DNA from 2 places in the Streptomyces sp. NPDC097129 genome. Region 2 is predicted to be linked to the other one. Evidence: riboswitches for the same ligand, from Rfam matches in the RefSeq annotation. Region 2 holds a riboswitch; the other holds the start of a gene.

Region 1 (4,299 bases), on a different contig from region 2:
CGCTCGCGGCGTTGGTGCCGTGCGCGGAGGACGGGATGAGGCAGATCGTGCGCTGGTCGTCGCCGTTGGCGCGGTGGTAGCCACGCACGGCCAGCAGACCGGCCAGCTCGCCCTGCGAACCGGCGTTCGGCTGCAGCGAGACCTTGTCGTAGCCGGTGACCTCGGCGAGACGCTCCTCCAGCTCGTGGATGAGCGTGAGGTAGCCCTCGGCCTGCTCGGCGGGAGCGAAGGGGTGCAGCTGACCGAACTCCGGCCAGGTGACCGGCTCCATCTCCGTGGTCGCGTTGAGCTTCATCGTGCAGGAGCCCAGCGGGATCATGCCGCGGTCGAGCGCGTAGTCGCGGTCGGACAGCTTGCGCAGGTAGCGCAGCATCGCGGTCTCGGAGCGGTGCTGGTGGAAGACCGGGTGGGACAGGTAGACGTCGCCGCGCAGCAGGTCCTGCGGCAGCGTGTCCCCGGCGGAGGCGTCCAGCGCCTCGATGTCGCCCTCGACGCCGAAGGCGCTCCACACGGCGGCCAGCTGGTCGCGGGTCGTGGTCTCGTCGCAGGCGAGGGAGACGTGGTCGGCGTCGACGAGGTGCAGGTTGACCCCGTTGTCCCGGGCGGCGGCGACGACCTCTGCGGCCCGCCCGGGCACCCGCGCGGTGACGGTGTCGAAGAAGGCGCCGTGCACGACCTCGACGCCGCCGGCCTTCAGGCCCTCGGCGAGGATCGCGGCGTACCGGTGCGTGCGCCGCGCGATGCCCTTGAGGCCCTCCGGCCCGTGGTACACGGCGTACATGCCGGCCATCACGGCCAGCAGGACCTGCGCGGTGCAGATGTTGCTGGTGGCCTTCTCCCGGCGGATGTGCTGCTCACGCGTCTGCAGCGCCAGCCGGTAGGCCTTGTTCCCGTCCGCGTCCACGGACACGCCCACGAGCCGCCCGGGCAGGCTGCGCGCGAACTTCTCCCGCACGGCCATGTAGCCGGCGTGCGGGCCGCCGAAGCCCATCGGCACACCGAACCGCTGCGTGGTGCCGACCGCGATGTCCGCGCCCAGCTCGCCCGGCGACTTCAGCAGCGTCAGCGCCAGCAGGTCGGCGGCGACGGTGACCAGCGCGCCCAGCTCGTGCGCCTGGTCGATGACCGGCTTGAGGTCGCGTACGGCACCGGAGGCGCCCGGGTACTGGAGCAGCACGCCGTTGATCTCGCGGGCGGCGATGTCGGCCGGAATACCCTCGCTGAGGTCGGCGACGACGACCTCGACGCCGGTCGGCTCGGCCCGGGTCTCGATGACGGCCACGGTCTGCGGCAGCGCGTCCGCGTCGACCAGGAACAGACCCTTCTTGTTCTTGCCCATGCGCAGGGACAGCGCCATCGCCTCGGCGGCCGCCGTGCCCTCGTCGAGCAGGGAGGCGCCGGAGGTCGGCAGACCGGTCAGGTCCGCGACGACGGTCTGGAAGTTGAGCAGCGCCTCGAGACGGCCCTGGGAGATCTCCGGCTGGTAGGGCGTGTACGCCGTGTACCAGGCCGGGTTCTCCATGACGTTGCGCAGGATGACCGGCGGCGTGAAGGTGCCGTAGTAGCCGAGGCCGATCATGGAGCCGAGGACCTGGTTGCGGTCGGCCAGGGAGCGCAGCTCGGCGAGCACCTCGGCCTCACTGCGGGCGTCCGGCAGGTCGAGGGCGTCGGCGTTCTTGATCACATCCGGCACCGCGGCGGCGGTCAGCTCGTCCAGCGAGCCGTACCCGACCTGGGCGAGCATCTTGGCCCGGGCCTCGTGGTCGGGCCCGATGTGGCGCTGCTCGAAGGGAATCCCCTTCTCGAGCTCGGCAAGCGGAATGCGATGGGCGGTCATTGCGGAGGCCTCCTGGTCTGACACGACCTTCGAGGGGCACCACGGCGCGGGTACCCGGACGGCCTCCCCCTCTGTCATCTCGACCTGAGAGCTTCACCGGACGCCCGAGAGCACCCGGCTTTCACCGTCGGTGAGAGCGGGAGCCGTCGACACCCGCCCTGCTTTCCAGAGTGACCTCGTCCGTGCGGTACGTGAGCCTGAGAGATTCCGGGGAGGATTTGCTCCTTCGGCGCCTCCGATGATGTCTGGAGGACTCTCCCGCACGGGGTCAGCAGCCGCTGTCAGCCTACCAGCGAGGTCGACGCCGGAGCCTTCGAGTGGCCGCCATCACCATTGTGCTCTTTCGTAGTGCTTACAACCGTCTTGCGACCAAGTGGAGGGCCCGTGCAGACCGAGATCGATCCGCGCAACCTGATCGGCCGCAAGGCGTTCGACCGCAGCGGCGTGAAGATCGGCACCGTCGACGAGGTCTACCTCGACGACGCGACGGGCGTCCCGGAGTGGGCCGCCATACGAACGGGCCTGTTCAGCCGGGACGCCTTCGTCCCGCTGGAGCCGAGCGAACTGATCGAGGGCGCGCTGCACGTCCCCTTCGAGCGCGCCCTGATCAAGGACGCCCCCGACTTCGGCGTGGGCCGCCACCTCTCCCCGGAACAGGAACTCCAGCTCTACCACCACTACGGCCTCGACATCGCCGCCCCTCCCCCGCTGCAGGATCACGACTTCGGCAAAGTGGCCGGCACGGACGAGATCTGACCCACCCGCCGCGACGCCCGGGCCCGGGCCCGTGCCGCGCCGGGGCGGCCGGCCCGGCGGACCGGCCCGAGCCGACGCCCGGCACGCTCCCTACGCCTTTCACCCCGTCCCACCCCTTCCCTCCGGCGAACCCTCTACGCTGCCGACCGCGGCCGGCACCCGCACGCACCGGGCCGCACGCACCGGGCTACGGGCGCCCCCGTCGTACGGCGGCGCTCGCAGCGGAACCACGTCCGGTCGATGCCCGAAGCCCCCAGCCCCGGGCCCCGGGCGGGCGCGTTCCGCCCGAACCGAGCCTCTGCCAAGGGTGGCTGCCACCCCTCGGCTACGAGTGGACGACGCCTCGACCTACCCGTCACCTGCTTGGCGCCCCCCTGGCCCGGCCCACCCAACCGCCGACGGCTGCGCACCAACACCTGATCCCTCGGTCTCCGCACCCGCCAGGCCACCCTCGCCCGGTCTTCGCCGTACGAGGGGCAGGGGTTCCGTCGGCTCCAGCGCGGGGTCGTCCGTCCGGAAGGTCCGGACCCGGCCCGGGGCAGAGTCCGGTGTCTCGAAACGGACCGTGACCCGGCCGAGGCCGCTGCCCTGGACCCACCCGTGCCCGTACTCGGTGTGCCGCACGTCGTGCCCCGGCAGCCAGGGCCGCTGTGCCGGCTCCGGTTCCTCCGGCGGCGCCGGCGGCGCGTGCGCGGCGTCGTCCTCCTCCGGGCCCTCCGTCCGCGCCCGCTCCCGCTCCCCCGCCGCCTGCGCGAACAGGTCCTCCTGGGTGTAGTCGGCGAGCCCGCTGACGCCGACGCCGAGCAGCCGCACCCCGCCCGTCGTGTCGACCGCCTCCAGCAGCCGCAGCGCCGCCTCCCGAACGACGGCGGGGTCGTCGGTGGGCCCGCGCAGCGTCTCCGACCGGGTCAGCGTGGAGAAGTCGTACCGCCGCACCTTCAGCACGATGGTCCGTCCGGACAGCCCTGCGGCGCGCAGCCGCCGCACGCACCGCTCGGCCAGCCGCTGGACCTCGAGCCCGATCCGCAGCCGGTCGTGGATGTCCACGTCGTAGGTGTCCTCGACGGAGACGGACTTCGCCTCCCGCTCCGCCACCACGGGCCGCTCGTCGTGCGCCATCGCCATGGCGTACAGACCGTGCCCGTGGGCCTTGCCCAGCAGCCGGACCAGCTCGTCCTCACCGGCCTCCACGATCTCGTCGACCGTGGTGATCCCGGACCGCCGCAGATGGTCACCGGTGGCCGGACCGACCCCGGGCAGGGTCCGCACCGACAGCGGCCCGAGCATCGCCCGCTCGGTCCCCGGCTCGATCAGCACCAGTCCGTCCGGCTTGGCCTGCTCCGAGGCGATCTTGGCGAGCATCTTGGACGCGGCGAGCCCCACCGACCCGGTCAGCCCGGTGACCGCCCTGATGTCCCCGCGCAGCTTCAGCCCCGCCCGCTGTGCCGACTCGCTGTCCCAGGCGACTCCCCCGGCCTCCAGGTCCACGAACGCCTCGTCCAGGCTGAGCGGCTCCACCAGCGGCGACAGCGCCCGCAACAGCCCCATCACCTGCTCGCTGATCGCCCGGTAGAAGGCGAAGCGCGGCGTGAGGTACGCGGCGTTCGGCGCCAGCCGCCGGGCCTGGGCCGTGGGCATCGCCGAATGGACCCCGAACACCCGCGCCTCGTACGAGGCGGTGGCCACCACACCGCGGGGCCCCAGCC
Region 2 (4,299 bases):
AGGTGCACGTCGGTGCCGCCGGTCAGGACGTTCACCCCGGCCTCACGGGCGTCCGGCGAGGTCAGCCGCTCGGCGAGGATGCGGGCGCCCTCCAGGGTACGACGCTGGCGCTCCTTGAAGTCCTCGGAGGCGGCCAGCTTGAAGGAGACCGCCTTGGCCGCGATCACGTGCTCCAGGGGGCCGCCCTGGAAGCCCGGGAAGACGGAGGAGTTCAGCTTCTTGGCGAAGTCCTGCTTGGCGAGGATGATGCCGCCGCGCGGGCCGCCGAGCGTCTTGTGCGTGGTGGAGGTCACGACGTCCGCGAACGGCACCGGGTTGGGGTGCAGCCCGGCCGCGACCAGCCCGGCGAAGTGCGCCATGTCGACCCACAGGTACGCCTCGACCTCGTCGGCGATCCGGCGGAAGGCGGCGAAGTCCAGCCGGCGCGGGTACGCCGACCAGCCGGCGATGATCACCTTGGGGCGGTGCTCCTTGGCGAGCCGCTCGACCTCGGCCATGTCGACCAGGCCGTCGTCGTCGACGTGGTAGGGGACGACGTCGAACTGCTTGCCGGAGAAGTTCAGCCGCATCCCGTGGGTGAGGTGGCCGCCGTGCGCCAGGTTCAGGCCCAGGATGGTGTCGCCGGGCTGCGCCAGCGCGAACAGCGCGGCCTGGTTGGCGGAGGCGCCCGAGTGGGGCTGCACGTTGGCGTACTCGGCGCCGAACAGCTCCTTGACCCGGTCGATGGCGATCTGCTCGGTGACGTCGACGTGCTCGCAGCCGCCGTAGTAGCGGCGGCCGGGGTAGCCCTCGGCGTACTTGTTGGTAAGCACCGAGCCCTGGGCCTCGAGGACCGCCACGGGGGCGAAGTTCTCCGAGGCGATCATCTCCAGGGTGGACTGCTGGCGGTCCAGCTCGGCGTCGACCGCGGCGGCCACGTCCGGGTCGAGCTCGTGCAGGGGCGTGTTCAGAAGAGACATGGGATTCCTGCGACCTCTCAGCCGGCGATGAAGGCGTCGTACTCGGCGGCGGAGAGCAGGTCGGCCGGCTCGTCGGTGACGCGCACCTTGAACAGCCAGCCACCCTCGAAGGGGGCCGAGTTCACCAGCGACGGGTCGTTGACGACGTCCTCGTTGACGTCGGTGATCTCACCGGTGACGGGGGAGTACAGCTCGGAGACGGACTTGGTCGACTCCAGCTCGCCGCAGGACTCGCCCGCGGTCACCGTGGCGCCGACCTCCGGAAGCTGGACGAACACGACGTCACCGAGCGCGTTGGCCGCGTGCTCCGTGATGCCGACCGTCGAGACGCCGTCCTCGGCGCCCGACAGCCACTCGTGCTCCTTGCTGTAGCGCAGCTGCTGGGGGTTGCTCATGGCCTGAATTCTCCTGTACGCGGGTCGGTGCTGATGAATGGGGGACTGCGAAGGCACGCGTGAGCAGGGGCGATGTGCCCCATGTCACGTCGAACGGCTTACGTCAGTGTCACTTCTGCCGCTTGTAGAACGGCAGCGCCACGACCGCGTACGGCTCGTGCGTGCCGCGGATGTCCACGCCGACGCCCGGCGTGCCCGGCGCCGCGTGCGCCGCGTCCACGTAGGCCATGGCGATCGGCTTGCCCAGCGTGGGGGAGGGGGCGCCCGAGGTCACCTCGCCGATGACCGTGCCGTCCGCGACGACCTGGAACCCGGCGCGCGGGACCCGGCGGCCCTCGGCGACCAGGCCGACCAGGACGCGCGGCGGGTCGGACTCGGCGCGCTGGGCGGCCGCGGCGAGCGCCTCGCGCCCGACGAAGTCGCCCTCCTTCTCGAACTTGACCACCCGGCCGAGCCCGGCGTCGAAGGGGGTCAGAGCGGCGGTCAGCTCGTGCCCGTACAGCGGCATGCCCGCCTCCAGGCGCAGCGTGTCCCGGCAGGACAGGCCGCACGGGACCAGGCCGACGCCCTCGCCGGCCTTGGTCAGCGCCTGCCACAGCTCGACGGCGTGCTCCGGCTTCACGAACAGCTCGAAGCCGTCCTCGCCGGTGTAGCCGGTGCGCGCGATCAGCGCGGGCACCCCGGCCACGGTGCCGGGCAGACCGGCGTAGTACTTCAGGCCGTCCAGGTCGGCGTCGGTGAGGCTCTTGAGGATGCCCGGCGACTCGGGGCCCTGCACGGCGAGCAGCGCGTACGCGTCGCGGTCGTCGCGCACCTCGGCGTCGAAGCCCGCGGCGCGCTCGGTGAGCGCGTCGAGGACGACCTGGGCGTTGGAGGCGTTGGCGACGACCATGTACTCGGTCTCGGCGAGGCGGTAGACGATCAGGTCGTCCAGGATGCCGCCGTCGGCCTGGCAGATCATGGTGTAGCGGGCGCGGCCGGTCCTGACCGCGCCGATGTTGCCGACCAGCGCGTAGTCGAGGAGGGCGGCGGCCTGCGGGCCGGTGACGGTGATCTCACCCATGTGCGAGAGGTCGAAAAGCCCGGCCTGGGTGCGCACGGCGTTGTGCTCGTCGCGCTCGGAGCCGTAGCGCAGCGGCATGTCCCAGCCGGCGAAGTCGGTCATCGTCGCACCCAGCGAGCGATGCACGGCATCGAGGGCGGTGTGACGGAGTTCGGTACTGCTCATCGGTCGGTCGTCTCCCAGGGGAAGGACAGGCGAGGAAGTTCCTCCCCATCTGTCATCGGAACCTGAGAGGTTCGCCATGACCGCGCTCGGTCCTGGCTTGCACCTTGGGTGGGACCGCCGACACGGGCGGCCCGCTTTTCAGATGTGCCTCGCCCGCGCGGTAACGGTGCCTGAGAGATTCAAGGGAGGGACTTGCTCCTTCGGCGCCCCAGCCAGGGCTGGGAACTCTCCCGCGCGGATTCAAACGGCCGGTATGCAGTTGGCGGCCTCATCATTGCACGCCGCGCCGGATCACGGCAGGCCGCATCTGTAACCGGGTTGTGGCGGTACGCACACGAAAACACGAGACAACCCGCATTACCTTCTCTTTACTTGCGTTGGGCAGGTCATCACCTGATCCCAGGGGAGGACGATGACGGTGGACAGGATCACGGCGTACGCGACGACCCCGGGCCTCACGCTGCCCTCGCAGCCGGCGGCGCCCGCCCTGGAGGCCCGGCCCGCTCCCGTCGTGCGGGACCTGCGCGAGCGGGCCGGCGGCGGCCCGCACGTCCTGCTCTTCGGCCCGCGCGACCTGGTCGTCGTCACCGGGCTGCCCGGCAGCGGCAAGTCCACGCTGATGCGCCGCGCGGTCCCCGGCCTCCGCGTCGACTCCCAGGACACCCGCGACCGCTATGACGCCCGTCTGCCCCGCCCGCTCCCCTACGCGCTCTACCGCCCGCTGGTCCGCCTCGCCCACTACGCCGCCCTGCGCCGCGCCCTGGCGAGCGGCGAGGGCGTCGTCGTGCACGACTGCGGGACACAGCCGTGGGTGCGCGGCTGGCTGGCCCGCGCGGCCCGCCGCCGCGGCGGCGCACTGCACCTGCTGATGCTCGACGTAGGCCCGGACACCGCCCTGACCGGCCAGCGCGACCGCGGCCGCGGCGTCTCCCGCTACGCCTTCCACCGCCACCGCCGCGCCACGAGCCGTCTGCTGGCCGCCGTCCAGCGGGGCGAGGTGCCGGCCGGCTGCGACTCGGCCACCCTCCTGGACCGCGACGCGGCGAACAGGCTGAGCAGGATCGCCTTCACGGGCTGAACGGCCCGGTGGCCGAGGGGGGGGGGGACGGCCCGGTGGCCGCGGGGGAGCGACGAATCCCTGAACGGCGGCTCCCGCCGAAGCGGCCCCTTCGGCCACCGCCGTCAGGTCGGCCGAAGGAGCCCGCATCCGCAGCGGTTAGCCTTTCAGCCACAGCAGCGGTTCGAAGCAGATGGTGGAGAGATGGACTTCCCTGCCGACCTTCCGGCGGACTTCCCGGCGCAGGCGCACCCCCATCCGCACAGCGGATGGCCCGGCAACGAGCTGGAGGAGGTGCTGTCGGCCTCCCTCGGCGTGCCGGGAGCCGGCGGCCGGATCGTGGAGGTCCTCGGCCGCAGCTTCCTGTGGATCCCCCTGCCCAACGGCGGCGGCCCGCACAGCGGCCCCCTCGACCTGCCCACCACCGAGATCGACGGCCAGGCCTACGTCCCCGTCTTCAGCTCCGAGGAGCAGATCCGCCGGGTCACCGGCCCCCACATGCCGTACACCGTCGCGCCCGCCGTGGAGTTCGCGCGCGGACTGCCCGCCCAGGTCGGCATCGCGGTGAACCCCGGGGGCGTGGTCGGCGCCCCGCTGCCGCCGGAGGCGGTGGCCGAGCTGTGCCGGGCCGGACGCACCCCGCTGGACGGCCCCGCGAGC

What was found. A riboswitch is a leader RNA that binds a small molecule or an ion and turns the genes downstream of it on or off. The one in region 2 is predicted to bind glycine.
Region 1: it holds a riboswitch for glycine, as region 2 does, so the genes downstream of both, gcvP (aminomethyl-transferring glycine dehydrogenase) here and gcvT (glycine cleavage system aminomethyltransferase GcvT) in region 2, are expected to answer to the same signal.

The regions. Positions count from the first base shown of each region.
Region 1 is NZ_JBVOQE010000015.1:9,188-13,486, reverse strand. It holds gene gcvP (aminomethyl-transferring glycine dehydrogenase) at 1-1,837, opposite strand, end outside; glycine riboswitch at 2,013-2,108, opposite strand; gene AC0B9F_RS33010 (PRC-barrel domain-containing protein) at 2,222-2,593, shown strand; gene AC0B9F_RS33005 (DNA polymerase IV) at 2,942-4,299, opposite strand, start outside.
Region 2 is NZ_JBVOQE010000012.1:24,278-28,576, forward strand. It holds gene AC0B9F_RS29815 (serine hydroxymethyltransferase) at 1-959, opposite strand, end outside; gene gcvH (glycine cleavage system protein GcvH) at 977-1,354, opposite strand; gene gcvT (glycine cleavage system aminomethyltransferase GcvT) at 1,464-2,582, opposite strand; glycine riboswitch at 2,622-2,730, opposite strand; glycine riboswitch at 2,731-2,825, opposite strand; gene AC0B9F_RS29830 (AAA family ATPase) at 2,995-3,660, shown strand; gene AC0B9F_RS29835 (enhanced serine sensitivity protein SseB) at 3,844-4,299, shown strand, end outside.